DNA from 3 places in the Flavobacterium sp. C3NV genome. Region 1 is predicted to be linked to each of the others. Evidence: riboswitches for the same ligand, from Rfam matches in the RefSeq annotation. Region 1 holds a riboswitch; each other region holds the start of a gene.
The links. A riboswitch is a leader RNA that binds a small molecule or an ion and turns the genes downstream of it on or off. The one in region 1 is predicted to bind cobalamin.

Region 1 (10,160 bases):
TACCATGCTTTTCATAATAATGTTTTAATGCCACAAGGTAATTATGCAGCAAGAATTGTAAAAGAAGGCGAGTATTATTTGATTTATAATTTTTACTTCGTTGGAGGAAATGTCAATACACTTCGTGTAATTCCGCCACCAAAACAACTGGATGTTGATAGTAACGGACGATTATTATTAAAAACCTATCACCATTGGAGAACACTTTACCAAAGAACCATTCACCAAAAAAACTTACCCATTCCGGTGCCTATTTTAGGAAATCCGTCGGCAAATTTTGAGGTAGAAAATGAAAATAAATGGAGAATTGGCTGTCGAAGCGGCTACGAAGTTTTTTGTTTTGATAAACCTTCAGAAAATTTTGTCTGGGAAGGAACATTAGCCGTCGAAGGAATGGGAAAAACCGGTTTTGTGATCGAATGTGACGAACAGGGAACGGCCTATTACATCTCAATTGATTTTGTAAATGGTTTTGTGCAGTTTAGAGCGTGGGGATTTAATGAAAAAGATGTAAAAAATAATTTTGTTTTCGAAAATCTTCAAACCAATCAATTTGAAATTGTAGACAATAAAGAAATCTATTTTAAGATTATTCGTTACGGAAATTATTATGAACTTTCGATCAACGAAATTGTCAAACTTACTTTACTGGATTACAAATACAGCGAAGGTAAAATTGGTGTTTACGTATGTTCGGCAATTGTTTCTTTAAGCGATTCAAAAATTCATGTCATTCCCGAACCGGAGAACGAATATGCAACCGCAGATCCTAATAAAGCAATTGATGAGTATAATAAAATAGCTCAATAATCAATATACTTTGACAGATTGTGATGGAGTTACTTAGAATTAGTATCTATAATACTTTTTACGCTTTGAATAAAAGTTTCGGTATTGTAGATTTCGCCTTTTATGTAAATGTCATACTCTGTCAATTTAAACTGTTCCAGCATATCTTTTTTAAGATATTTTATCATAGACTCAAGACTTCGGGTATCGTTTTCATTTTGTCTTTTTAATTCACGTTGTTTGCTTTCCAGGTAAGCTAAAGTTCTTTTTAATCTTAGTACATTAATATTGTCCAAACTTAATATTCTTAAAATTTAATAAAAATAACGATAATCAGGAATAAGATAAAATTCAATATTTTTCCAAAAACGTACCAGTGAATTGAATTTATCTTATTACAAGACTATCGTTTCAGGTAATTACGTAAAAATTGAATTTTTAGTTTTGAAATATAAGGCAAAAAATTAAAAAAAATAGACGGAATTATATGTTTTTTTTAGATAACCGTTTGAAAGACTATTGCTTACAGGTGAAAATTGTAAGAAGATTTCACTTCTTTTTTATTTTAAAACTTTTCAAAAAGTAAATAAATTGAATTGATTTTTCAATTTAAAAAAAAAATAAACAAAAAAGCTGCGTTTTTCCTGAAAAGAAAGACACAGCTTTTTTTTATATCATGAAGACTTTATTTTACAACAGTCGCTTCCAGTTCAACTTTTAAAGTTTCAAAAAGACTTTTTACTTCCAGTAAAGTTGTAGCTTGTTTCATACCATGTTTCGCCACCCAATCCTGAATAAGATTAAAATGTGGCCATAGTTCATCAGTCGCGGTAGTATAGATATTCAACCTAACAATTCCGCTGCATTCATATCCGGCTTCGTTAATAACTTGTTCCAGATTTTTTAATGCCAGTTTTATTTGCGATTCCATGTTTTCGTTGCTGGAAATCCCGTCTGCACTTATTGCCGTTTGTCCTGAAACATACAATGTTCCTTGCGGATTTTTTACTTCAACAGCTTGTACATAACTGCGTTGATTTTGCCATTCCCAAGGATTAAATTCTCTTTTTTCCATTTGTTTTCCTTTTTTCGTTTGTGCCAATACAGGCATCGTAGTTAATAATAGTAATGCTAAAAGGTTTGCCGTTTTTTTCACGATTACAGTTTAAAATTGTAATACAAAATTGAGCATAACGGCTGGAAAGTACTCGTGACATTTTTCACGATTTTGATGTGAGAATTGTCACATCAGGAAGATAATCGACTTAGCGTTTCGCGCGAAACGCCTAAATACGAAGCAATAAGACTTTTGGGAACACGCTGCAGGAGTGAAGGATATTGTTTTAATAATTGGTCGTAACGTTCTTTAGAGTTAGAAGTCTGCCAGGAAATAATGCGGCGTTGAGATCCCAGAAAACCAAAAGTGGCTTTCTCCAAAAAAAAGCGCTCCATTTTTTGCAAACCGTTGCATAGGTTTTTATAATCTTCAAACGAGCAGCAAAGTACTTCAGTATCTTCAAGGCATTCTAATGACATTGTAGCTTCAGTTTGGGTAAAAAAGGCATAGTAATCACTTTCCCACCAATCTTCCATAGCAAAAGAAACAACATGCTGCTTTGCTTTCTCATCAGTATAAACCAATTTTAAAAGTCCCGAAATGATAAAATAAGAATGCTTGACAGAATCACCTTCCTGAATAAGAAACTGATGTTTCTTAAATTTTTTGACAGTAAAATGAGAAGACACAAAAGCAAACTCTTCATCTGTAAGAGGAATTATTTTCTCGATATGTTCTCTAAGTTGATTGTGCATAGTAGCATCCAAAGTTATTGAAATTTTAATAAAAGAGAAGCTTTTATTAGCGATATCAATTTTGCGAGTAGCATAAAAGATAAGAAAATTAAATTTAAGAAGTAGATAACGATTTAATAAAATTAATAACAATTTCTTAAACTTTTGTTTATTAGTGTGTTGATAAATAATGTTTTATAAAGCAATTTTAGGAACATTAGTAACGAATTAATATTTATATTTGAGAATGAATCTGAGTCAAATAATTTAAAATATTTACAAATGGATAAAGCTATAAAACTAAAAGTTCGTAAGGAGTTGGATAGTCAACAACAGTTGAATATTATTAAATTAAAGGGTAGTTTAATCTCTAAAGGCTATACCGAAATTATTCACATCCTGGATCAGGATGATGAGTTTCATATCAATTCTTTCGCAACTCCTTCTGAAACTACAAATGAAGTCCAGGAATTTATCAAAGCATTTATCTACAAAGAAAATTTGGCAGATACCATAACAATTTTCAGATAATAAAATATTTATCGCTTATAAAAAAAAATACATTTTATTAGATCCTTAATTTCTAATCCTATTAACGATAGCCCAAGGTTTCAAACTTGGGTTACGTGTTTTAGAACCCAATTCTCCAAGTCCCAACGATCGAAATCGTTGCCAATCTTACAGCTGTATTTTAACTCAAAATTAATTTGGCAAAAACGTGTTTTTAAGTCACTTCTATTATTAATAGCATTTTTGTTAATTGATTGTTAAAAATGTAATTTCGTTGCATTATACTTCTTTTTATAAAGATAATCATATCTTTACGTCAGATTTTGGTCTGTTTTCTTTAGAAAAATAAAAGAAAATAGTTAAAAGGGAATCAGGTGCAAATCCTGAGCAGACCCGCTACTGTAAGTTCTAGATAAGTCTTTAAACGTTACTAATGCCATTGTTCGCCGCGGCGAATGAGAAGGTTGTTTAAAGATGGAACAAGTCAGGAGACCTGCCATAATCACATAGTTTAAGGCTTTCGTGGAATAAAGTCGAACAACAAGAATTGACCTGCTATTGCATAGCGGGATTCTCTCTTTTTGCTTTTTGATTACTACATCCGCGAAGTTTATTTAATTAAATCAGTGATGTATAATACAAAAAAATTACTCTTATTCTTTTTCTTATTTCTTGCTCCATATTTGCTTCATTCGCAAGTATCTAATGACAGTTTACGTGTTTTAAAAGAAGTTATTCTAAAAGGTAAACCGTATCAGGAAGTAATTCCCGTACAAAGTCTTTCAGGAAAATTACTGGAGAATTTAGCAAGCCATAATGTTGCCGATGCATTGAGATATTTTGCAGGAATTCAAATTAAGGATTATGGCGGTCTCGGCGGACTTAAAACGGTCGATGTACGTAATATGGGTACACATCATGTAGGTGTTTTTTACGATGGTATTCAGTTGGGTAACGCGCAAAACGGAGTCACTGATCTGGGTAAATATTCCCTGGATGACATGGAATCCCTAACATTATACAACGGACAGAAAAGTGAAATTTTTCAGTCGGCAAAAGACTTTTCAGCCGCCTCGACCATTTATTTAAGAACAAAACGTCCTGTTTTTGTTGGGGATAAAAAAACAAATTTACTGGTAAGGTTTAAAACCATGTCCATCAATTATTTTGATCCTTCTTTTAGATGGGAACAAAAACTGAGCGATAAAGTCAGCATGAACGTAAGTTCAGAATACATCAAATCAAACGGACAATACAAATTTAGATACAAAAGAAATAATCTCGACGGATCTGTAGCCTACGATACCACTGCCACCAGACACAATAGCGATATAGAAGCTTTACGATTTGAATCCGGACTTTACGGAAAAATTAATAACGGTTCCTGGGATGCCAAAGTGTATTATTATGATTCTGATCGAGGAGCTCCGGGAGCGATTGTCGAGAATAAATTTTCTGATGGTTTCAGACAATACGATAAGAATTTTTTCGCGCAAGGAACTTTCATTAAAGATTTTACCAAAAGATATAAGTTTCAGGCCAAAGCAAAATATGCTTACGATTACACGCATTATGTGGCAAGAGATACTACCAATATTTTAGGCGAAACCGTAACCGAAGGCGCACAATCTGATGATAGTTATTATCAGCAGGAATATTATGTATCGGCAGTCAACATGTACAGTATAGTATCGAACTGGGATGTTTCATTGTCTACAGATTTTCAGTACAATAGATTAAATGCAACCAGAAAAGGAATAAATACTCAGTTTTCTTTTCCGCAGCGTTATACAGCATTATTTTCTTTGGCAAGTTCGTACAGATATGGTGGTTTTAAAGCATTGGGAAGCGTTGTAGGAACTTATGTTCAGGAAGAAGTGCGCTACAATGCAAAAGCCCCCGATAAAAAAGAATTTACGCCTGCCTTATTTTTAGGCTATACACCTTTTAAGGAGTACGATTTTAATGTAAGAGCATTTGCAAAACGTATTTTCAGAATGCCCACTTTTAATGATTTGTATTATACAATGGTTGGTTCGAGTACTTTAAGACCTGAATATATGAATCAGTACGATATTGGTTTTACTTATAATCTACTTTTAAATAAAGGATTCTTCGATAAAATATCTTTTCAGGTTGATGGATATTACACCAATACCAAAGACAAAATAGTAGCAGCGCCAACAGGAAATTTATTTCGCTGGATGATGACCAATATGGGACAGGTAAAAGGACAAGGAGTAGAATCTGTCTTGAATATGGGCATGCATCTTGGTAAAGTAAACTTAACCACAAATCTTACTTATACCTATTCTGAAAACAGGGATTACACAAAATTTGGCGGTCTGGAATTATCATCTTACGGAGACCAAATCCCTTATACGCCATGGCATAGCGGATCCGGAATTTTAAATGCCGAATACGAAACCTGGAACTTCAACTACAGTTTTGTATACGTAGGAAAACGATACAATGGTAATGTTAATAATATAAAAGTCAACGAAGTTCAGCCTTGGTATACACACGATTTGGCAGTGCAGAAATCTTTTGCATTTCAGCATTATAAAATGAAAGGCGCAATAGAACTCAACAATGTCTTCGATCAGCAATATGAGGTAATTTATAATTATCCTATGCCGGGTCGTACAATGAAATTTATAATAAGTATCGAGCTATGAAAAAGATCACAACAAAATTAGTCCTCGGTTTATTGATAACCCTTGCTTTTGTTTCCTGTAGGGAAGAGGAAACGATTTTTCCGTCTTCGGATAAAAGTGTAGCTGCGCCAAGAAGCGACGGTAAAATAGAGGGATTTTATCTTCTTAACGAAGGTAATATGGGAATGAACAGAGCCAGTATTGATATATTCAATTACAGGACAGGAAATTATACCACCGATATTTATTCAGAACGAAACCCAACAGTTGTAAAAGAACTGGGTGATGTTGGAAATGATATTCAAATCTACGGTAACAAGGTTTATGCGGTAATCAATGTTTCGAACAAAGTAGAAGTTATTGATAAATGGACGGCAAAACGCATCAAAAAAATAGACATTCCCAATTGTCGATATGTGGCTTTCTATAAAGATAAAGCCTATGTAAGTTCTTATGCAGGTCCTGTAGCGATTGACCCAAATGCCGAAATAGGTTTTGTGGCAGAAATCGATACAACATCATTAGAAATAAAACGAAAAGTAAATGTGGGTTATCAGCCCGAACAAATGGTGGTACACAATGGGAAACTTTACGTTGCCAATTCCGGAGGTTACAGGGTTCCCAATTACGACAGAACCGTATCTGTAATCGATCTTGAAACTTTCACCGAAATAAAAAAGATAGATGTAGGCATTAATCTCTACAGCATGGAAATCGACAGCAGGGGAGATATTTATGTGAGTTCCAGAGGAGATTATTACAACACTCCTTCGAATCTTTTTGTAATTGATACTAAAACTGATGAGAAAAAAATGCAGCTCGATATGCCGGTTTTAGGAATGTGTCTCGTTGACGATTTGCTCTATTACTACAGTGTTTCATGGAGTTACCTCACCAATAGTAATAAAGTGACTTATGGAATATTAGATACAAAAACAAAGAAAGTAATAAGCGATAAGATTATTACAGACGGTACCGAGAAACAAATTATGATTCCGTACGGACTTCAGATAAATTCTGAAACCAAGGAAATTTATATTACCGATGCACAAAATTATGTGGTAACAGGCTACATCTATTGCTTTACGCCCGAAGGCAAACTAAAATGGAAAACTACAGCAGGGAATATTCCTGCACATATTGCTTTTATAACTAAAAATTAAAATGAAAAAAATGTATCACAACTTTTTAAAACATTTTCGATTCGTAGTGCTTGTATTAGTAGCACTAACACTTACCAATTGTTCTGATAGTGGTTCGAATGACGATGATATCGGAGAAACTATTGTTGAAAATGAATATAGTGTACAACGGTCTAAAATAGTTGCAGTTACAGCACATAATGGGTTAAGTACAGAGGCTAAATTTACATGGAGCGTGACAAAAGGACCATCTGATAATTATGCATTTTCTGATGTTACAGCCAAAGAAACTTTATTTGCAGCGACCGAAGTTGGCGTTTATGAACTGACGTCACTGATCAACGATCAGGGAATGATGCAAACGCAAAAAGTAAAAGTAAATGTAACCAAAGAAACAAAGGAATATAAAACTTTTATCGACAAAGTATTTGAGTTTAAACCGGCACCGGGACAGTTTATAAATGATTTACCGGCAGCCAATGACGGAGAAACGGCCGAAAGAATTTTGGCCAGAGCCAATACATACCTCGCCAAGAAAAACGGAGATCTTATTTCGCTTGGAGCATTTGGTGGTTACATCGTTTTTGGATTTGACCATACCATAGTAAACATAAAAGGGAAACGTGATTTTAGGGTTTTAGGTAATGCATTTTGGGCAGATGCTAATCCTAATCCTGACACTTCTATGCGAGGCGGGAGCAGTGAAGCGGGCGTTATTATGGTTTCTTACGATAAAAATAAAAACGGACTTCCGGATGATGAATGGTACGAAATAGAAGGTGCAGGACACAACATGGAAAAAACGATTCATAATTATGAAATTACTTATTACAGACCAGATCCCAACAAAGTACCTGTTCCCGGAGGCGGAACCGGAACTGTACTTTTTACTGATATAGAATATATCTACTGGAAAGACAATCAGGGTAAAGATGGTTATCTGGCACAAAACAACGCCTACAATCACTCATTAGATTACTGGCCAAAATGGCTTAAAGATCAGCCAAGCCTCACTTTTAAAGGAACCAGATTACCGGACAATGCGGTTGATGAAAGCGGAACAGGAAGTTATTTTGTTCAGTACGCATTTCTTTACGGATATGCCGATAACGCACCCAACAACGACGATGATTCGGCTATTGATATTGATTGGGCAATTGATAAAAACGGAAACAAAATTCACCTTCCGGGAGTAGATTTTGTAAAAGTGTATAATGGTCTCAACCAGCAGGCGGGATGGTTAGGCGAAACTTCTACCGAAATAATGGGAGCAACAGATTTGCACCTTTTGGGAGAAAATATTCCTACCCGAAAGTAGATAAATCAGAATATTAAATTAAAATTATAATACCAAAAACCATGAAAAAAAACCTTACCCATTTATTATTAATTGCTTTTGCAGCCGTTTTTACAAGCTGCAGCAGCAACAATGATGATGATAAAGCTGAAGAAAAGATCGCAGTTACACTTCAGGAAAAATACGAAACATCGACATTTAGCGTCCTTAATATTCCGGCTTCTGCTGAAGTTGCAAGCCCTGTTTACGAATGGATTTTGACTAAAAATCCGGTGAACCAAAAGACAGATTCTATTGTAGGAAACACAAAAGATTTACGTTTTGTTGCTATTTACGCGGGAGCTTATGAACTGACTTTGAACGTTACTTCAGGAGACAAAAAAGGCAGTAAAAAAACAATCGTAAACGTAACGAACGAGACCAAAAATTACAACCCATACATTACAAGTATTTTTGATTTTGATCCGGCACCGGGAATGTTTGCCAATGATTTATACAAAGACGGATTTAAAAAAGAAGATGTAGTGCGAACGGCATTGGGCAGAATTAATGAAACCAATGTTGGATACCAACTGGACTTAGGAGGTTTTGGAGGTTCTATCATTGTAGGTTTCGATCATACTGTTGTGAATGTTCCGGGACAAAGCGATTTTAAATTATACGGAGGAGATTTAACAGATCAGGCTAATCCGCCGGCACCGGGAATAGTATATGTCGCTTATGATAAAAACGGTAACGGAAAACCTGATGAAGATGAATGGTATGAAATAATAGGAAGTCAGCACACAAAAGCAAACACCATAAAGAATTTTAAAATCACCTATCATAAAAAAGCTGCAGGAACACCTGTAGTAGTAGGCGGACCTAATGATATGTTTTCAGATCGTGAGCACATCTTTTGCGAAAATAATTCACCGGAATCCTACTATTTGCCAAGATCAAAGAGTAAAAAGGAATATTATCCTTTATGGGCAACTCAAACTGCTGTTACTTACGAAGGTACAAAACTGAATGTAGATTTTGTTACCGCACGTCCGGGGCAAACTACATTGTGGAATTTTACACCTCCACAATGGGGATATGCAAATGCAGTAGATTCAAATATTGATATCGACTGGGCTGTAGATAAAAACGGGAATAAAGCCAATTTGCCGGGAATTAATTTTATAAAAGTAGTCAACTGTGTGAGCGAACCAATGGGACTTTGCCATCAGCAATCTTCTATGGCTACTAAGTTTGCAGGAGCCGGAGATCTTCATTTATTAAAAAAATACAACTTAAAAAAAGTAAAATAATAAGAATATGAAAAAGTATTTAAAACATAGTTTATTTCTGGCGGCTATTGGCACTTTTTACTGCTGCAGCAATGATGATTCAAAACAAGAAAACCCTGATACGCAACCCGTAAAAGAAGCTACTCTTTCATTAAAATTAGCCTCAGATTTTACAGTAAGCAGATATAATGCAGTAACGGTAGAGCCGGAAGTACTTATTGAATACGGTGATGCTGAACTTGCAAAATACAAATGGACAGTAAAAGTAACCGGAGCAAACGGAGCGGTAAAAGATTCTGTTATTGGTGACACTAAGACCTTACAGTTTATAGCACCCAAAGCAGCTAGTTATACAGTAGATTTAGCTGTAACATTAGGTAAATTGGTAAAACAAGCGTCTACAAAAGTTACTGTTGCAGAAACGGGTAAAACCTATACTTCAAAAGCATTATCGCTTATTGATTATTTACCTGCTCCGGCCTTTAATTTTGATAGTTTTTCCTTTGCAACCAAAACAGAAGCTCTTGAAAGAGTTCAGTCAGATCTTACAGAAGGAAACGCAGTTCCGTTAGGAACTTTTGGAGGATTTATCATTACAGCATTTGATCATACAGTAATAAACGCGTACGGTAAACGTGATTTTACGGTTCTAATGAATGAAAATAGCGGTAGCACCAAATTTTCTCCTGCGAGCATATAT
Region 2 (10,160 bases), on a different contig from region 1:
ACATTAATAATTCTCTTATTTGAGAATCTGAAGCTCCTGATTTTACAGATATTTTAACATTTCTGCCGCCATCATTAATTCGCATTAATTCTTCTAATCCTGCCGTTTTTATATATTTGTCAGCAGAGGCTTTCATGTCGGCTTCAATTTTAGGATTTTTAGTAGTAAACACTTTTAAGTTGTCTAATTTTTTAATGAGATTAATGTATTGTTGTGTCTCTTTATCAGAGGGATCAGCTTTTACTTTACTCATTAAATCAAACATTTTTTTGTTTACAATTACAGAGGTTACATCGTCCTGACCATCAAATTTGTCAAATGCGCCCTGTGCATAAAAAGTAGTGGTAACGAATGCGAAAACTAGTGTTATGATGAAATTTTTCATTTTGATTGATGTTTTATTGTTTAAAAATTTTATTTTTTGATTGTTCATATTCATTAATGTATTGTACACTTTCGATACCTACATTAACATTGCTTGATAATAAGGCCAAAGCTTTTTGCGTTGCTGCTAATGCTTCTTCCGGATCATCATAGGTTCCTAGTTCTGTTTGCGCCACAGCCGGAGCTGCATTTTTTTCGCTTACATAAAAATAGGTTCCAACTCCTAGTAAAACAACAACCGAAGCCGCAATCGATAACCACGCCACATTTCGTTTTTTAGTTTTTAGTGGTATTTCCTGCGTCGATTTTTGTTCTTTTACCTGAGAGAAATAACCAAACATAGGTTTGTATTGCTCTAAATGCTGCGCAACATTTGATGAAGAAAAGTATTCTTTTAATTGATTTTCTTCGGCAATACTGGTTTCTCCCTGAAAGTATTTTTCTAATATATCTTCTATTTTATTGAATTCCATAACTGTGTGTGTTAACCATTGATTCTCTAATTTTTTTTCTCGCTCTCGAAAGTGCTACCCGAATAGCCGTTTCATTCATGTTGACAATTTTCGCAATTTCATCAAATTCATATTGTTCAACATCGCGTAACTGAATTAATATTTGTAATTGTTCGGGCAACTGACTTATAATTTTCTCTACCCATTCTAAGCTATTCGAGTCCTCTAATTTTTTATCCAGCTGAGGCTCCCGGTCGGTATAGTTATTATGTACAATTTGAAGATTTCCGGCTCTTTTCGATTTTAACTGATCCAGACAATAATTTTTTGTCATTGTCATCGCTAATGCCTCGACACTATTATAGTTGTCTAAATTTTCTTTTTTATTCCATAATTTAACTATCACTTCCTGCGTAGCATCTTCGGCCTCTTCTGTACTGGTTAATAATCTTTTTGCCAGACGAAAAACTTTGTCTTTAAAAGGATTTATTAATTCTATAAACACATTCTGATTCATAAAATTGGTTGGTTATTCGTTAGCTTATATAGTCAAGACGAGGCACTATTATTTTTGTTACAGGGCAGATGTAAATTTTAATAAAAAAAATACATTAAAAATAATTAATGTTAAAACTAAAGATACTATTTTTACGTTAATACTACATAGATACCTACTATATGAAAACAATTTTAAAGAGCGTACTGTTATTATTTTTGCTTGCCTATTCTTTGCAATCTTGTGAGGATCAGGACGATGTTGCCGCTCCGGCTGATTTGCAGGTGAAAGATTTCATTTGGAAAGGGCTAAATCAATACTATTTGTGGCAAGCCGATGTGCCTAATTTAGCCGATGATCGTTTTAATAATAATCAGGAAGCGTTAAATTCTTTTTTACGAGGGTATTCTCAACCGGAAGATTTATTTCAGGCTTTATTGAATAAACCTATTAGCAAGTTCCCAAAAGGTCAGGCAATTGATCGCTTTAGCTGGATTGTTTCTGATTATACTGTTTTAGAACAGGAACTTCAGGGAACTACAAAAAATAATGGTGTAGATCTTAGATTAAGTTATAAACCAAATAGTACAACTGATTTAGTGGGTTATGTACGTTATATTATTCCTAATTCTGATGCTTCAGCAAAAGGAATCAAACGTGGTGATCTTTTTACAGCAATAAACGGAACTCAACTTACAGTTTCAAACTATCAATCTCTTTTGGCTGGCGATAGTTATACACTAAATATGGCTGATTTTAATGGTACTAGTTTTGAGCCTAACGGAAAAACAATTTCGTTAGTGAAAACAACTTTAGATGAAAATCCTATTTTTATCAATAAGGTGATTACTTCCGGAAGTCATAAAATAGGTTATTTAATGTATAATGGTTTTTATGCGAATTACGATGCACAGCTAAATGCTGCTTTTGCCGAATTGAAATCGCAGGGAATTACAGATCTTGTATTGGATTTACGATATAATGGTGGTGGTTCTATACAAACTGCAACGCGTTTGGCAAGTATGATTACAGGTCAGTTTACGGATAAGATTTTTGCTAAAGAAAAGTGGAATGCTAAGATAAATGCAGCTTTTGAAATTGATAATCCGGAATTTCTAAATAATCGTTTTGTAGATAAAGTAGACGGAGCAGCAATAAGCAGCTTAAATTTATCTAAAGTCTATATTCTAACTACCACTGGTACTGCTTCTGCGAGTGAATTAGTGATAAATGGTTTGGTGCCTTATATTTCAGTAGTTCAGATAGGAGAAACAACAGTGGGTAAAAACGTTGGCTCTGTTACTTTATATGATTCTCCAACTTTTGGAAAAGCAAATAGAAATCTAAATCATAAATATGCCATGCAGCCTTTGGTGCTGAAAATAGTAAATGCTGCTGATTTTGGAGAGTATACAGATGGTTTAAAACCAACTTATGAGCAACTGGAACGTATTACTAATCTGGGTGTTTTAGGTGATACTTCAGAACCGTTATTAAGTATTGCTATTTCGCAAATTACAGGCGCAACGGGTAAAAAAGCGCAACTGGATAAAGGTATAGCTCTAAAGAATTTTACAGATACCAAAGCAATGGATGGTGTAAGAAATCAGATGTATGTAAAAGATGCACCGGAAGGACTTTTAAAATCACTAAAATAATAAACATAAACAAGGCTTTCAGAAATGAAAGCCTTGTTTTATCCAAAATAATAAACTAATTCTATTCTAAGATTTAGTTGTTAAAGTAAAATCCGTTTGGATTAACACCTACGCTAAAATCATTAGCAAGTTTTCCTGTTAGAGAATAGATATAAATATCTCCATTATCTACACCATTTACTCTGTCTGCAACATATATTTTGCTGTTTTTTACTGCTAAACCATAAAGTGAAGTAACCTCTGTAGCCTTGAAAACTGGGGCAGCTGGTAAAGCTGTAGCGCTTGTAGAAAGAGAGTAAATATTACTGTCAATAGTGTAATATAATTTATCGTTTTCGATATCTAAAAATCCAGGATGTGTTATACCTTCAAAACTAAGAGTCGAGGTAACAGTATTACTGCTTAAATTAACCTTTACTAATTTACCAGCTGTTTGGGTAGGAGCGTAGTTAGGATATCCTTCACATAAAATATACAAGCTTCCATTATCTTTTACCAATGCTGACGGCATATCACCTACTACAAAGTTAGTTACCACTGAGTTAGTTGCAGAATTAATTACAGTTAATGAATTTCCGAAGTTATAACCTCCTTTGTGAGTCACATAAAGTTTACCACCGTTTTCAATTATTTTTTCAGGTCCTTCAACTACAGGAATTTTAGATGTTATCGTGTTTGTAGCAAGGTCAAGAATCCCTACATAATCATCATTAGCATCTTCTCCTACTCCCCAGTTTGTAACATATCCTTTTCCATTTGCAAAAGCGATATATCTAGGATTTTTGATACTTGCAGTAATAGTAGCAACGCTCTTAAAAGTATATCTGTTTACTACTTCAATTTTATTAGAATTATTTACAACCAGATAAGCGAAATCTCCATTAAAACCAATGCATTGAATAATGTCATTTGTTGTTTTTTCAGGATTTAATAAAGAAAAAACATTATTTTCAATTTTTAAATCATCTGATAGATAAGATACATTTCCATTCGATTTAAGAAATTGACCTTCATTTGCAATAAATAATCCGCCTTCGTAATTTCCACGAGGTTCCGGTGTAGTATCATCATTATCACTGCTACATGACACAAAAAATGCCGAGCTTAGTATGACAGTTAAGAATAGTTTGTTAAATCTTTTCATTGTATTTAAAAATTAAGGTTTATGTATATTGTATAATTTCTTCCCGGCATTTGTCTGCTGGCAACGGGTTGGTAATTTTCATTCCAGATATTTAAAGCCTGTATTCCAAGTTTATAACTGTTCTTTTTTCCAAAATCGTAATCAATACCAATATTTCCAATGTTGTAATCTTTTACTTTACTTGCAGGATTGTTAAAAGGCGTTGTGTAAGCATCTCCGTTGTATAAATATTGAAAATAAGAAGATACTTTTTTCCAATTATAAGAAACAGATCCTGTTAGTTTGTGGTAAGGAACATAAATCAATTGCTTGTAAACAGATTCTCCTTTTATTAATTGTTTACTTTCAGAAACCGTATAAGCGTAAGTTCCGTTAACCGTAAAATGGTTGTTTCCTATTTTTGGTCTCCATTCTACTAGTATTTCGGCACCATAAGCTCTCACTTTATCTGTGTTTTCAGGTGACCACGCGCCGCCGCTTCCCTCAGTTGGAACCCAGCGTAATAAGTCTTTGATGGAATTATAATAGGTGGTTAGAGAAACAGAAAAATTCTTTGTAAAAAATTCATTGCCAATTTCTGCCTGATAAGAAGTTTCAGGTCTTAGATCAGGATTACCGCTTCCTTCCCAAAACAAATCATTGTATGTGGGCATTCTGAAATTTTTTGAGGCGTTAAATTTCACACGATAAAAATCAGTGAATTGATAACGTGTTCCAAAAGAAAACAGGAATGGATTTCCAAAATTATCGGTTACTTCCTGACGTATGCTGGCATTATAATCCCATTTGTCAGTCACCAAATGACTTAACAATAAACTAGCCGAACCAACTTCTCTTTTTGCATTATCGATACTCGAACCATATCCTTTATTACGGCTGTAATCGACAATAGCGTTTAGTTTGATTTTATCATTTACATCAAAAGCCAAATCATATTTTATGATAGAAGTTTCAACTTTACCATATGTAAATAGTTCAGAATCTATATTGCTAAAATATTTATAAGATTCCCCAATATGCGCCACTTTCAATTTTGAAGTAAAACGATTGAATAAAATTTCCCATTCTAATAAATTTCGGGTATTAAAATCGTTGTATTTTGTTTTGCTTTCTGAGGGTGTAATTAACGAAAAATGACGTTCTGCATCATAAAACTGGCTGTATGCTTTTATGGTGTTTTTAGCATTTATTTTATACCCAAAAGTGGTGTTCATGCTGGTATTATAATATTCACCATTTATGTTTCTCTGATCTGTTGTGCCGGGATACTTAAAATCATTATCAGAGCTATTTCTGGAAATATTTACCTGTAGACTATATTTATCAGAAGATGCATTAATGCGATAGTTGGCGCTTAAAGTATTGTAACTTCCCAAGCTAAAAAATACCTGATTCGAAAATTCATTTTTAAATCTCAAATCATTATTAAGGTGAATGCTTCCGCCGATTGCACTGCTTCCGTATAAAACGCTTCCTCCACCAGCTTTGACAGCTATAGAATTAAAATCTCTTGTTCCAACGGTATTGAAATCCGTCTGACCTAAAAATTGTGAATTAATATTTATTCCATTCCAGATAACAGCAGTTTGTGCCGCAGTCGTTCCTCTAAAAGAAGGTCCGGATGTCATACCAAGACCGTTTTCCTTAAAATAAATGACAGTATTATAATTTAAAAGGGATGTTAAAGAAGATGCATTTTTATTGATAACCGAATCATTCAATACCAGAACCGATTGTGAGGCGGAGTACTTTTTAAGATTAACATCAGATACAATAACTTCTTTTAAGTTATTAATAGTATCTCTCTGCGCTACAATAATCTGGCACAAGAACAATAAACAAAAAGCAAAAAGTTTTTTCAATGTCATAATTTCTAAACTCTTTTTCCCGAGAGCTCGATATTGGTTACATAGGCAGGTCTCCTGGCTTGCGTCTTGTTGTTTACCTTCCCGTTCGCGGGGGCGAGCAGTGGTTTGTAGTTAACAACAATCGTTCTTTTTAGAACTAAGCTTACAGTTGCGGGTACAGCTCAAGATTTGATTATTACTTGATTCCCTTTTAATGTGTTTCGAAATAACACAACCTTAATTATTTGCAAAGATAAAGTTAAAAATGTCGAATTTTCTAATTTGTTTCACTATTAAGAATAAATTCTAAACAAAACGTATTTAAAGTGCTATTTTTATTACCTCACCAAAATCTACTTTGTTATTAAAAGCATCTTTTAGCGGCAAGGAAGTATGATGACATAAAATGCTACGAATTACTCCAGCGTGCGCTACAATAATGATAGGTTTTCTTATTTCTTTTGAAATTTGAGATAAAAAATCACCAACTCGTTCGTGTAATGCTATAAACGATTCGCCATTGGAAACGCTAATATTTACAAAGTCTTCCATCCAGGGATTAAGCTGCTCCGGCGAAATTTCATTCCAGTTTTTCATTTCCCAATCGCCAAAATTCATTTCCATCAAACGATCTTCTTTTTCAAATGAAATTGCTTTAATGTTACTTTGAATGTATTCGGCTAATATCACACAACGTTTCAATGGACTGGAAAAAATTATTGCTTCAGGAGGTAATTGCGAAACAATATTTTCAAAAACAGACTCAAAGGGTTCTGCTAAACCCACATCCGATTGTCCGTAGCAAACTCCTTTTTCGCAAATCGTTTCAGTGTGACGAACTAGATAAACTTCCATATCAAAAGAATACTTAAATAATAAACAACCTCGCAAACCTGTTGTGTTGCACCAAGGCAATCTCCCGTATAACCATCAATCCATTTCTGGAAATAACGTGCTAGAAAAAATCGCATTATAAAAACCGGTATTAATGCCAAAAGGAATTTATATTGAAAATAGGAGAAAACGAAAAGAGGAAGCAATCCGAAGAAAAACGAACCAAAAACTTCTTTCCAGGAATGGTTTTTAGCAATAGGTTTACTTTTACTCGAAGCATCGTCTCTGGAATATTCATGTGTAAAAATAATAGAGATAGCTGCCAAACGACTTAAAGCATGAGCCGAAACAAATAAAATAAAAACCTGAAAAAGGGCTATAGAACTATCTCCTTTAAAAAGTGAAACAGATTCTGAAAGCAATTTGAATTTCAATAAAAAAAGTAAAACCAAACCAATTGCTCCATAAGCACCAATAGCACTGTCTTTCATAATGATCAGGATTTTTTCTTTGGTCCAGCCTCCGCCAAAACCATCACAAACATCTGCAAAACCATCTTCATGAAAAGCTCCCGTGGTAAGGACAGAAATAATTAGGGCGAAAATCACCGCAGTTTCTACAGAAAGAAAAAGAGAAAAAAGATAGAAAGCCAGAAAAGAAATGCTTCCCACAATCCAGCCAATTAAAGGAAAATAACGAGTCGCCTTGTTTAAATAATCAGGATGATGGTCAATGTTTTTCGGACACGGAATTCTGGTGTAAAACATTAAAGAGGTAAAAAAAATTTGTAGTTCTTTTTTCATTTAAAAAAAGGTGATTATAAATTTAAGGTTAAGACTGAAAACTGAAACTGAAAACTGCGACTTTTTCATTTCCTACTAATGCCCGCACTTTCAAAACTTGCCATATCATTCAAAAAAGTTTCAGCTGATTTTAAAACAGGGAAAGCAATTGCACAACCTGTTCCTTCTCCCAAGCGCAAATCCAGATTTAAAATAGGTTTTGCATCTAAATAATCAAGAAGCTTTTGATGCGCTTTCTCGGCAGAACAATGACAGAAAACGGCATTATTTTTAATGTCAGGATTAATTTTAACAGCAATCAAAAAGGCAACGCTGCAAATAAAACCATCAACCAAAATCAGCATTTTGTTCTCGAAGGCAGTCAACATTCCGCTGGCGATTTGTATAATTTCAAAACCTCCAAAATAGGCGAGCTGTTGTTTTAATTCGGCTTGACCGGAATAATTTTCAATGGCGCTTTTTAGAATGTTTTGTTTTTCAATTAATTTTTCATCTTCAACTCCTGTTCCTTTTCCAACACAATCTTCGATAGGTAAACCCGTTAAAAGACTCATTAAAACAGAAGCGGTAGAAGTATTTCCAATTCCCATTTCGCCAAAGCCAATACAGTTAGAACCAGTTTTAGCAATGTCTTCAACGATCGATTTTCCTTTCTCGAAACACAATTGCAATTCGATTTCGCTCATGGCAGGAATGTGTAAAAACGACTGTGTTCCTTTGGCAATTTTGGCATGAATCAAATTCGCATTGGTGGGAAAATCATAATTTACCCCTGCATCTACAATCGATAACCGAATATCATTTTGATTACAAAATACATTTATTGCTGCACCGCCTTCCAGAAAATTACCCACCATTTGTCGGGTAACATCTTGCGGATAAGCACTCACGCCATGATTTGCAATGCCGTGATCAGCTGCAAAAACTATTATATTGGGATTTGTTATTTTCGGATTCAGAGTTTCAAAAACCATTGCCATCTGAAAAGCCAGTTTTTCAAGAGTTCCTAAAGACCCAATAGGTTTGGTTTTAGAATCTATTTTTTCCTGTAAAAGTATACCGAAATCAGGTTTTGGTTCAGCCGATTTTTTAACTTTTAGATTAAAATCTACAATAGAATTTTTAGTAACGTTTTTAATTTCGATACAAACCGGAGCTTCAGATTTTTGTTTCCAATGCAATTGTTGTAACATCGGTTGATTGTCGTAATTCGTTGCCGGTTTTCCAATACAGAAATAACCCAAAGGCTCTATGTTTTCAGGTAAATCAAGAATCTTTTTAAATTGATAATAATCTAAAATCGAAACCCAACCCATGCCGTAACCTTGTTCCGTAAGCGAAAGCCAGATATTTTGTGCCGCACAAACCGAACTAAATTTTACCGCTTCGTTACTACCCACAGTCCCAATCGTGAACTGATTTAGAACCGATCGATCATACGCAATAATAAGTCCAATTGGCGCTTCTTCGATTGCTTCAAGCTTCAACGATTTGTAATGCTCTTTTTGTTCCGGATTATCGGTAAGTTCCTCAGCCTTTTTATTATAATCTAAAAACAGATTTTTTACAGCCGTTTTAACTTCATCAGACTTAATTATAAAATAACGTGTAGCATCGGTCAATCCAACAGATGGCGCCCAATGTCCGGCTTGTAAAGCTTTCTCAATCACTTCATCAGGAACTTCATCAGCAGTAAAATGTCGGGTATCGCGACGCGATTTTAAAATATCATCTAAGTAGCTCATAAATTCTTTAAATTACAATTTTTAAATTCCAAATTCCAATTCAATGTCAATGACAATATCAATTGCAAAAATCAAATTGCAGTTTGAAAATTTAAAGATTTAAGTAAAGATAAAGTATAAGGTTGGAATTTGGAATTTTAAATTTTGGAATTTCCTTATCCAGTTTTGGAATTTGACTCCTTAATCTTAACCGGAATTCCTGAAACCATCAAAACCACCTCATCAGCATTCGAAGCCAGAAACTGATTCATCCAGCCTTGCAATTCGGTAAATTTTCTGCCAATATGAGTTTCGGCATGAACGCCCATTCCAATTTCGTTGGTCACAATAATCAGTGTAGCATTTTTTTGATTGGCGATCGAAAGAAACTCTTTTTTAGCTTCTTCCAGACTTAAATTTACATCGTATTGATGGTCTGTAAAAAAGTTGGTTAGCCAAAGTGTCACACAATCTATAAGCACTACTTTTTGGGTAAAATCAATTTTACTTAAATACTTTTCCTCCTCAATATTTGTCCATCGTTCATCACGTTCCTGTTGATGACGGTCGATTCTGTTCTGGAAATCTGCATCCCATTTTCTGGCCGTTGCTACATAAATTGGTGAATCTGTAAGTTGTAAAGCCAGGTTTTGGGCATAACTGCTTTTTCCTGATCGTTCGCCTCCGGTAATTAAGTAAATCATTTTTTGAGTTATGAGTTATGAGTTGTGAGTTATGAGTTGTGAATTATGAGTTTTGAATTATGAGTTTTGAGTTATGAGTAATGAATTATGAGTTAGATGTTAAGATTAGATCTT
Region 3 (10,160 bases), on a different contig from region 1:
ATCACCGTCTACTGCAATAACTCTTGTACTATTAGAATTTAGAGTACTTGCAAAAGTGTAAGCTAAACTTGTAAATACGCTTAATTTTTTATTGATTTTTGTTTGATACATGGTACCAATATTAAAACTAACACCTGACAATTCAGAAGCATTAGTTTCTCTTGTACCATTTTGAACTCCTGTAGCAAGCTCTATAGTTGTAGTTGTGATTTTACCAAAATTATATTGCACATCACCTCCAATATTCCACTTAGGTGTAATTTTATATCCTAAACCAAGAAAAACTTTATTCACACCACCTTTTCCCTGAAGTTGTGAACTTGTTCCGTCTGGTATAGCAGTCTGATCATTTAAGATTCTATAATCAACAGAAGTTACAGGAACCAAACCAAAAGCTGCACCAAATTTCCCCATAGGAATTCCTAATGCCAAATAATCGAAAGTAGATCTTTGTGATTTTGCAGATTCTTCTGTCGTTTTTAGTTTTGCACTTGCAAAAGTCCCCCCAACTGTAAAAGTAGTTTGTCTCAAACTGGCATAACTTGCCGGATTTTCAATATTCAAATGGATACTATCCTGCTCTACAGAAACTCCTGCCATAGACCTATTTTCAAGAGTTCCTTTAAATCTAACATCCCCAATTCCGAAGAAAGAATAAGGAGACGCACCCTGTTGAGCAAATGAAACGAACGAGATAAGCAAACAAGCGCTTACTATAATTTTTTTAATCATTGTCGATTTTTATATTGAAATGTTTGATTCAAACTTTCTAAAAGGAAATTTGAATTGGCAAATATGGTATTTTTTAATCGTTTAGCCAAAAAAACTGCATCTCCTCCCGTTAAAATTATTATAAAATTTGAAAAGTTTGCCCGATATTCATCGATAAAACCATCAATCTCATAGACGAACCCATTTGCAACTCCCGAATGAATGGCCTGTTTTGTTGAGTTTCCTATATAGTTTTCAGGCGTTTCAAAAGTCAGTAAAGGCAACTTGGCCGTGTAGTTATGTAATGCCTCATAACGCAATCGTAAGCCTGGAGAAATTGCTCCCCCCAAATAATTGTCGTTTTCGTCGATAAAATCGTAGGTAATACAAGTTCCCGCATCGATTACCAACCTGTTTTGTTTAGGAAACTGCAAAGTAGCTCCGGAAGCCAAAATCATCCTGTCGATTCCTAACGTTTTTGGAGTCGCATATTTATTTACGAAAGGAAAAGCATCTTCATGAGTAAAAAAATGAACATTTAATTCTTTTTCGAAAGCCAAAAAAGATTCTTTTTCTATTTTTCCGACCGATGCAACGACCAAATCGGAGCAGTCTGAAAATTTTTTTAAAATTTTTTTAATTTTTTCTTCAAGCTCATTTTTCTCAAAAACAAAATTTTCAAGAACAGTACTCTCCTCAAAAACAGCAGCTTTAATTCGAGTATTACCAACATCAATTGTTAAAATCATATTTATTTCTTTACCATTGCGAAGATACGAATTGATTTTTTTAAAAAAATGTTTTGGATAAACGAAAAATGATTCTATCTTTGCACCCGCATTGAGCACAAAACGGTACCTTAGCTCAGATGGTAGAGCAATGGACTGAAAATCCATGTGTCCCTGGTTCGATCCCTGGAGGTACCACCACAACCCGAATAGCAATATTCGGGTTTTTTGTTTTTAACACTTTCCTGACTTTACCGCTATTTTTTTTTACCGCAAAGATCACTAAGATTTTCACCTAACGTTATGTTGAGAAAACACAAAGTTCGCAAAGCTTTACGATAAAAAGTTTTGCGAACTTTGTGTTTTTTTTTAGTTTTTGATTGCGCCAAAAAGCCTATTGAATCTTACCAATATTGTGTCCCAACGGTCAAAACCGTTGGCTATGTTTATATTGTACTAAAAAAATTCCAGCATTAATATATACTCTACACGCTGTTGCATTTCAAATACAGCCCGTGGTTTCAACCACGGGACACGTTATAATACACAAAAAAAGGTTCACAAAGCTTTATAATAAAACTTTGCGAACCTTTGCGTAAATCTTAGCGTTCCTTGCGGTTAAATTTTTTCGCAGTTAAATCACCTTCAAAAAAAATTATTGATGAAATACAGAAACCGCCGGGAAATAATATCCCGAATAATTTACCGAAGCTGTTTTAACTCCTGAATCAGCATTAAATAAATAAAGATTATTAATAGAGAAATTCACCCCAAAACCTTCATTTAATGTATTTAGAACCAAAGTATTTTTCTTTCGATCATAACCAATTCCTGCACCATATAAGATATTCGAATTTGTTAATGTAATAAAAGGTGCCGTCAAGGACTCCGGAGTTCCAGTGTATTTGTAAACTTCTTTACCACCGCTAAAACTTCCGTTTTTAGCAATAAAAATATCATTTTTAGCCGCTGTAATAGATCCCGGATGCCATGCTCCCCAACTTCCGTAAGCCTGAAAACCTAATGGAATTTCTTTTACTTCAAGAGTATTTGAATCTATACTAATAAGGTTTTTACCTCCTGCTGCCCATACTTTTTTATCATCGGTTACAGCAAATCCTAAAACCATACCCGGAATAGTTTTTTCGATGGCCAATGTCGAAGCATTAATAACAATCACTCCTTTTGAAGCAGACAATGCAAAAACATACCCGTTAGACTTCACGATATCTCCTACCTGACCGGTAATACCATCAATTTGTCCGCTCACTTCCATCGTATTAAGATTAAGCTTAAATATCCCTTTACTCGACGTCAAAAGAGCCTGATTTTCATCAAGACCAACCACAGCGCGCCAGTCGTTTCCACCTTTAGCCGCAATTCTTTTTTCTTCTTTAAGCGAATAAGCATCAGCAACTACCACTGGTCCGCCAACTTTAGAAACTAAAAATAGTTTTTTATTAATGATCGTTCCAAATTCTAATGTAGACGATGTCGGTTTTAAATCCTTATCCGGATTTACTTTTACAAAAACACTGTCTTCTACCGCTTTTGTATCATATCTGTAAAACCCTACCGTTCCCGTTCCGTGACCAAACCATCCTTCGTTGATCATAAAAAAACCGTTTTCATAAGCTCCCCATGCATGAATATCATAAGTAAGAGCTACGTTTCCGCCATCATTTTTGGCCGTCATTGTAATTTTAAAATCTCCTCTTGTTTCTGGTTTAAAGATATAAGTAGAATCAGATCCTACTACTTTTCCGTCTACGGCCCATTCAAAAGAAACATTCTTTCTATCTGCTAATTTCGAGCTTAATTGTAGCGTTTTTCCAATGGTCAAAGTATCTTTTAGTTGCTGTTCGCCTTTTATTACAGGCGGCGCTGTAAAATCATCATCATTATTACACGAAACTGTCAGCAGCATCAAAGAGGCGATTGCAATTAATGGTTTGGAAAAAAATTGGTTTTTCATTATTAAATATTTAAAAAATTATATTACTTAAATCTTTAAATCGAAATACAATTTACCCTTTCAAAAGTTATATAAATAAACTTTTGTAAAAGCAACATCTTGTACAACAATACGTTTTAATGATTTTTTTTTAATGAAGAAAAAGAATGAATCGCGTAGAAAAACATCTTGAAAGAAATTGTTTTGACGATATCATATTTGCAGAAAAAAAATCTCATAAACTCTATTTTTGGCTTACGAGAATAGAATAATTAAACCATACATGATCACACAAAGTGAAATGTATTGTTCTTAATTCAAGCTTCAATCCCCGAAAGCTATTTATTACTATAAAAATGGCAGGTCTTCTGACTTGCTCCCTACACCCAGCCTTCCCTTTCAAAATGAAAAGTGACGTATTAAAGGGTTTCAGTTAATGAGCTTACAGCTGCGGGACAGTTTTGGATTTACACCAAATTCCCTTTTAATGTCAATATTGTATCAATATGACAACCATTTTCTGTTCTAAAATTTGAGCTGCAAAACTAGTGTTTTCTTTCGTAATAAAGCAAGAGTTCTTTATTTTAAAGGCCTTGAGCATTTGTTGCAAACTATAACTTATTCAATTTATAAAGCTTTGATTTACTGAATAAATGTTAAATCAACAAATAAACACTATTTGTTAAAAAAGTATCAATTAAATAAAAAATTATCTTTTATATTCGTTAAAAAATATTTAATAATTTTAATTATTACCAAGTATACAAATTAGTTTATGAGTAAAACTTCTACAAAAGGCATCTGGAAAGTAATTTCAGCCTCATCAATGGGTACTATGATCGAATGGTACGATTTCTATATTTTTGGGAGTTTGGCGGTTGTAATTTCAACTAAATTTTTCCCTAGCGATAATCCAACCGCGGCTTTTTTATCGACTTTAGCCACTTTTGCTGCCGGATTTGTTGTGAGACCTTTTGGCGCTTTGTTCTTTGGAAGACTCGGAGATATTATTGGCCGAAAATATACTTTTATGGCTACCTTATTATTAATGGGAGGCTCTACTTTTTTAATAGGCTGTATTCCTAGTTATGAAACGATTGGTTTTATGGCTCCTTTATTAGTATTGATTCTGCGTTTATTACAAGGATTAGCGCTTGGTGGAGAATACGGCGGGGCAGCAACTTATGTTGCAGAGCATGCTCCTGTTGGACAAAAAGGATATTGGACGTCATGGATTCAGACTACAGCTACGGTTGGTTTATTCATTTCGTTAATGGTTATTCTGGCCACCAAAAATGTACTTTCTCCTGAAGATTTTGATTCCTGGGGATGGCGTGTACCATTTTGGGTTTCGATTGTTATGGTGGGTGTTTCTTATTTAATTCGTAAAAACATGGACGAATCTCCGGTTTTTGCCAAAGCTAAAAAAGAAGGTACAACAAGTACAAATCCTCTAAAAGAAAGTTTCGGAAACCGATACAACCTTAAATTTGTGTTACTCGCTTTATTTGGAGCCACAATGGGGCAAGGTGTTGTTTGGTACACCGGTCAGTTTTATGCCATGAGTTTCATGAAAACCGTAATGAATATCGATTCTTCGCAAGTCGATGGATTACTAGGTATTGCATTATTATTAGGTACTCCGTTTTTTATTTTCTTTGGATGGCTGAGTGATAAAATAGGACGAAAATATATCATGATGGGCGGAATGCTTCTTGCCATTTTGTTCTACAGGCCTATTTATAAAATGATGTACAATACCACAGATGTAAGCTACAAAACTGAACTTACTCAGGCCACAAAAGAAACAATCGAGGTCAATAAAGACAACGATTCTATCTATACCACACATAAAAAATATTCAGACGGAACTTCTTTCTTAGAGAAAAAGACGCATTTTTCAGGCAAAAAAGATGCTCAGATTACCACTTCGATTACTATCAATTCAAGCGATGAGTGGACTTTAATTTTCTTAGTTTTCATTCAGGTTTTATTTGTTACGATGGTATACGGACCTATTGCGGCATTTTTGGTCGAAATGTTTCCAACAAAAATCAGATACACTTCAATGTCTCTGCCTTATCATGTTGGTAATGGGATTTTTGGAGGTTTGCTTCCTGCTATTTCAACCTATTTTGTAACGCATTCTAAAGCAGCCGGAAAAGCGGAATTTTATCTCGACGGACTTTGGTACCCTATTATTATAGCTTCAGTCTGTTTTGTAATTGGAATGATTTATATCGATAATAAAAATAAAACTAATCACCTTTAATATTATAAACTATGAATGCGATCAAACAAATTTTAGGTGTTTTGTGGATTATCCTTGCAGTTGCAGCGGCCTATTTTTGCATATTCGAATTTGGCTTACCCAAACTCCTGTCAGACCAACAGGATGATTTAGTATTTGGAATCATTATCCTTTTTATTCTTACTCCTCTCATTGTGTTAGGATTGGGAACTTTTGGCTATTTTGCCGTAATTGGAGAATACAACAAAGAGAAATAATACTACGATTAATGAGAAAAGGGCTGTCTATATTACATAGAACAGCCCTTTTGCATTACTAACCAAACCAAAATCTTTACTTAGCAAGTATATTTTAAAAAGGGCCATCTCAAAGAGATAGCCCTTTTTTTAATTATCAGAAAACATTAGTTTTTTGTAATCGTGTATTTTTTTCCAATAAAATCAACAATGATTGTATAATCTCCTGCAACAGTAACTGGAATATTAGCACCTCCGGCTTCTAATGATAAATTATTACCATCATCACCATAGTTAGTATCCCATTTATCGTCAAGTCTGAATTTGTACTCCCCAACTACCAGTGGTCCTGTATAGGAGTATGTTTTAGTTGCTAAATCATACTCTAGATTAGTATCCGGATCATTCCATCCATTAGGCGTTGCAGAACCAATCATTCCCCAATTGTCCCAGGCAGAATAAGAAGTAACAGCTATTTTGATCACATTTGAATACTGAACAATACCTCTTGCCCCAACATATGACTTAATACGAATATCAGCATCTTGAGATTCAAAAGCCGTTAATCCGGCATTAAGCGCTGCTGCATTAAGTTCTCCACTTGTTACCGCTACCTTATTTGTTGTTGTTACAGAAACTACAACTACATCTTTAAAGTCTGTTCCTGATTTTGCCATTTGAAGTTCATAACTTATAGCCATTGGAGCACCTCCATATTGCGCAGCATCCCATGTAAAGGTCGCAACTACTTCATTAGGTGTTAGTTTATCAAGAACAAAAACTGATCCTTCGGCAGGAATTGCCAGTACAGCTGCTTTTGATGGCGTAACTACAGTAAGATCATCATCTGAATCACAAGCTGTAGCTGATATAAATAACAGTGCAAATACACTTAGTTTTAATATATTTTTCATATTTCTCGTATTAAGATGAATAACCTGGATTTTGAGTTAACTGTGAATTCGCCTGTAACGCACTTGTAGGGATTGGGTACAAGTTGTAAGTTTCAGGAATTGCAACTCCATCTTTTACTCCACCTTTCCATGGCCATAAGTAAGATCCTCCAGTGAATTTTCCAAATCGAATTAAATCTTGTCTTCTGTGTCCTTCAAGGTTCAATTCTCTACCTCTTTCTTTCAAAATGAAATCAAGGTTTAATTCTCCTGCATTTATTTCTCCTGCATGTGATCTTGTTCTCACTTTATTCACATATTCTAAAGCTAATCCTGCAGAACCTCCACTTGCTCCTCTTACAACACACTCAGCATACATTAAGTAAGCATCAGACAATCTGAACAAAGGAAAATCTGTGTTCGCAAAACTTGTTGCATTTGTAGTTCCTACAAAGTTTTTGTTTGTAAATTTTACACTAGGATAACCGTCTGTCCATTTTTTATAATCATTCATTTCATACGAATGTCCTGTTGTAAAGAATAATTTTGCTCTGTCATCCGGAGAATCAACAAGATTTCCATTATTAAACAGTCCGTACCAGGCTTTTGTAGCCCTATGACCACTCCAACCATCAGTTGCACCATAATTATTAGGATTCATTGTTTCTGTACTTAAATTTCCATTGATGATATAAGTTGTGTTACCATAACCCTGGCTTACCACAGCATCTGCAATTAAAGTATAGATAATTTCCGGTGAAGTATTGTTGTCTCCTGAAAACACACTTGCAAAACTTGGAGCAAGAGTATAACCGCCTTCATCAATTACTTTTTTAGAATACAATAAAGCATCATCATATCTTTGAGTTCCTGTATACACTTCTGCATTTAGGTATAATTTTGCCAAAAGCATTCTTACTACATTTTTATCTGCTTTACCGTAAGATTTTGTTGCTGTAATAGTACCTTCAACTTCTTTCAATTCAGACTCTATAAAAGCAAAAAGTTCTTTTCTTGTTGATTCCTTTTTTGGAGTAGAAGTATTAATATCATCTTCAGTCGTAATAGCTCCTTTACCAAAACAATCTGTAATGTAATAATAAGATAAGGCTCTTAAAAAACGCAATTCAGCAATATGGTTTTCTCTGTCCGGAATATTCGCTTTAGATGTTTTTAAAATTTTAATTAAATTACTTGACTGAGAAATAGTATAATAAGCCCTGTCGAATAAGTATCTAAAGAATTTATTATTCCCATTCCACCCAGTTGTTGTTGTTAACTGATCTAAACCATCATCTCCCCAACGGTTTTTCATACCATCTGCAGAGAAATCCTGTAAGTTGATAATACTTCTTAAAAAAGCAGCTTCTCCATTATCTTTTGTAGTAATATCTGAAGAATCTGGGCCATCAGGACCTGAAAGAGCAAAAGTTCCGTAAATTTTAGAAACTAAACCGTCTACAGCATTTGGATCCTGCTCTAAAAGCTTATCCAATGTCAATTCTACTTTTGGTTCTGTATTTAAGTCATCTACACAAGCAGTGAATAAGAATAGAACAAAAGCAGCTCCTATAATCTTAAATTTAAATTGATTCATCTTTATATTTTTTTATTAAAAGTCTAAATTCAGACCAAAACTGAAAGTTCTTGATCTTGGATAGAAATTATTATCAATTGCATTGAAATTCTCCGGATCAACCCCTGTATAATTAGTTACAATAAATACATTATTAGCTGAAGCATACAATCTTAAAACAGCACCTTTAATTGCTTTGTCAAAATTATACCCAAGAGTTATGTTCTGGCAACGTAAAAAGCTTGCATCTTCTAAGTAATAATCAGAAAATGGAACGTTTCCGTTTATAGTTTGAAAATCAAATTCAGTATTCAAAACATTCGTTAAACTAGTTGAATTTGCAGGCAATGCCTTATCAATAAATCCAGACTGAAGTTTTCTTGCATTGTACACTTTTCCTCCTATCTGACCATTGAAAGTCGTTGATAAATCAAACTGTTTGTACGAAGCTGTTAATCCTAAACCATAGGTCCAGTTTGGTCTTAAAGCCACATAATATCTATCGCTATCATTGATAACACCATCTCCGTTTTTATCAACAAAAGCATTTTCTACCGGTCTGTTGTTTGAATCATAAACTTGTTGAAATACCCAAGCCGAATAAGGTTGCTGACCAACTGTATTGTAAGCAATCTTTTGTCCTGTTCCTACCGGAATACCTGATGCATTATCAACGTTTGTAGTTCTGTTATTCAAATCTGTAATTTCACCAATATTATAAGCAATGTTTCCGTTTAGAGATAAATTGAAATCCTCACTATTGATCACTTTAACATTTAAGTTTCCTTCGACACCTTTATTTTTCATGCTTCCTACATTAGCAACAAACTCATTTGTTAAAGCTTGTCCTGGAGCCGCTGAAACTACAGAAAGTAAATCTTTTGTATATTTTTGGTAAGCATCGATACTACCGGTAACAATACTTTTTTCAAAAAGATCAAAATCAATTCCTACGTTATAAGTCGTTGTCTTTTCCCATGTTAAATTCTCGTTATAAGGTTTAGCAGAATAACCATTTACTCCAGGAATATAAGTACTTGAGGTACTAGTTGGCGCAAATAACGCACTGTAAGGATAAGATCCCGCAACACCCGTTATATCCTGTTGTCCTGTAATACCGTAACCTAATCTTAATTTTAAGTCTTTAAAAGTCTTAGAATCTTTTAAGAATGATTCGTCTTTCATTCTCCATGCCACACCCGCTGCTGGGAAATAACCCCATCTTTTATCCTCTTTAAACAAAGACGATCCATCTGCTCTTAAAGTAAACGTAAATAAATATTTGTCTACTAAATCAAAATTAGCTCTTCCAAAAAACGATTGTAAGTTTCTCTCGTTATAATATCTGTTATTAGCATTATTTGCCGGGTTTGGAGTTAACTCTCTTAAACCATTTACGGTACTATATCTATAATTTTCCTTAGTTCCGTCAGTTTTAAAGTTTTGATAAGAATAACCAGCCTGAGCATCAACTCTGGTTACAAATCCTGTCAAACTTTTGTTATATACAAAATAAGCATCTAATGTTTTATTCGTAACAGTTTGATCTTCGGCATAATTTAAACCTGGATTAAACACATAAGTTGGAGGAGTTGTCGCTGCAGAATTATCTATCTTATATGTCTGAAGAGCATTATCTGTATATGACTCTCTAATTTTTGATTTAGATGCTTCGATACCACCATTCACAACAGCTCTTAAAGATTCCAAAAATGGCATTTTATAATCTAATTCAATGTTTCCTAATAATTTCTGAACTTCCTCAGGACGAGATCTCTGATTCAAAATTGCTAACGGATTTTGTGCTCCAT

Region 2: it holds a riboswitch for cobalamin, as region 1 does, so the genes downstream of both, ACIDC4_RS10515 (TonB-dependent receptor plug domain-containing protein) here and ACIDC4_RS00830 (TonB-dependent receptor) in region 1, are expected to answer to the same signal.
Region 3: it holds a riboswitch for cobalamin, as region 1 does, so the genes downstream of both, ACIDC4_RS22655 (DUF5074 domain-containing protein) here and ACIDC4_RS00830 (TonB-dependent receptor) in region 1, are expected to answer to the same signal.

The regions. Positions count from the first base shown of each region.
Region 1 is NZ_JBKQBJ020000001.1:188,864-199,023, reverse strand. Features, by position in the region: gene ACIDC4_RS00855 (glycoside hydrolase family protein) at 1-810, shown strand, start outside; gene ACIDC4_RS00850 (hypothetical protein) at 840-1,085, opposite strand; gene ACIDC4_RS00845 (RidA family protein) at 1,475-1,864, opposite strand; gene ACIDC4_RS00840 (Crp/Fnr family transcriptional regulator) at 2,038-2,601, opposite strand; gene ACIDC4_RS00835 (hypothetical protein) at 2,863-3,111, shown strand; cobalamin riboswitch at 3,398-3,605, shown strand; gene ACIDC4_RS00830 (TonB-dependent receptor) at 3,720-5,768, shown strand; gene ACIDC4_RS00825 (DUF5074 domain-containing protein) at 5,765-6,910, shown strand; gene ACIDC4_RS00820 (cell surface protein) at 6,921-8,207, shown strand; gene ACIDC4_RS00815 (hypothetical protein) at 8,249-9,481, shown strand; gene ACIDC4_RS00810 (hypothetical protein) at 9,489-10,160, shown strand, end outside.
Region 2 is NZ_JBKQBJ020000006.1:71,458-81,617, reverse strand. Features, by position in the region: gene ACIDC4_RS10540 (DUF4252 domain-containing protein) at 1-385, opposite strand, end outside; gene ACIDC4_RS10535 (hypothetical protein) at 399-857, opposite strand; gene ACIDC4_RS10530 (RNA polymerase sigma factor) at 844-1,353, opposite strand; gene ACIDC4_RS10525 (S41 family peptidase) at 1,515-2,990, shown strand; gene ACIDC4_RS10520 (YncE family protein) at 3,064-4,134, opposite strand; gene ACIDC4_RS10515 (TonB-dependent receptor plug domain-containing protein) at 4,140-6,002, opposite strand; cobalamin riboswitch at 6,030-6,236, opposite strand; gene cobC (alpha-ribazole phosphatase) at 6,303-6,836, opposite strand; gene ACIDC4_RS10505 (adenosylcobinamide-GDP ribazoletransferase) at 6,821-7,618, opposite strand; gene cobT (nicotinate-nucleotide--dimethylbenzimidazole phosphoribosyltransferase) at 7,684-9,363, opposite strand; gene cobU (bifunctional adenosylcobinamide kinase/adenosylcobinamide-phosphate guanylyltransferase) at 9,519-10,046, opposite strand.
Region 3 is NZ_JBKQBJ020000021.1:29,070-39,229, forward strand. Features, by position in the region: gene bamG (BamG family beta-barrel-assembly machinery protein) at 1-732, opposite strand, end outside; gene ACIDC4_RS22645 (type III pantothenate kinase) at 729-1,460, opposite strand; tRNA gene ACIDC4_RS22650 (tRNA-Phe) at 1,565-1,640, shown strand; gene ACIDC4_RS22655 (DUF5074 domain-containing protein) at 2,095-3,414, opposite strand; cobalamin riboswitch at 3,735-3,926, opposite strand; gene ACIDC4_RS22660 (MFS transporter) at 4,169-5,665, shown strand; gene ACIDC4_RS22665 (DUF6814 family protein) at 5,677-5,901, shown strand; gene ACIDC4_RS22670 (SusE domain-containing protein) at 6,048-6,794, opposite strand; gene ACIDC4_RS22675 (RagB/SusD family nutrient uptake outer membrane protein) at 6,805-8,370, opposite strand; gene ACIDC4_RS22680 (SusC/RagA family TonB-linked outer membrane protein) at 8,386-10,160, opposite strand, start outside.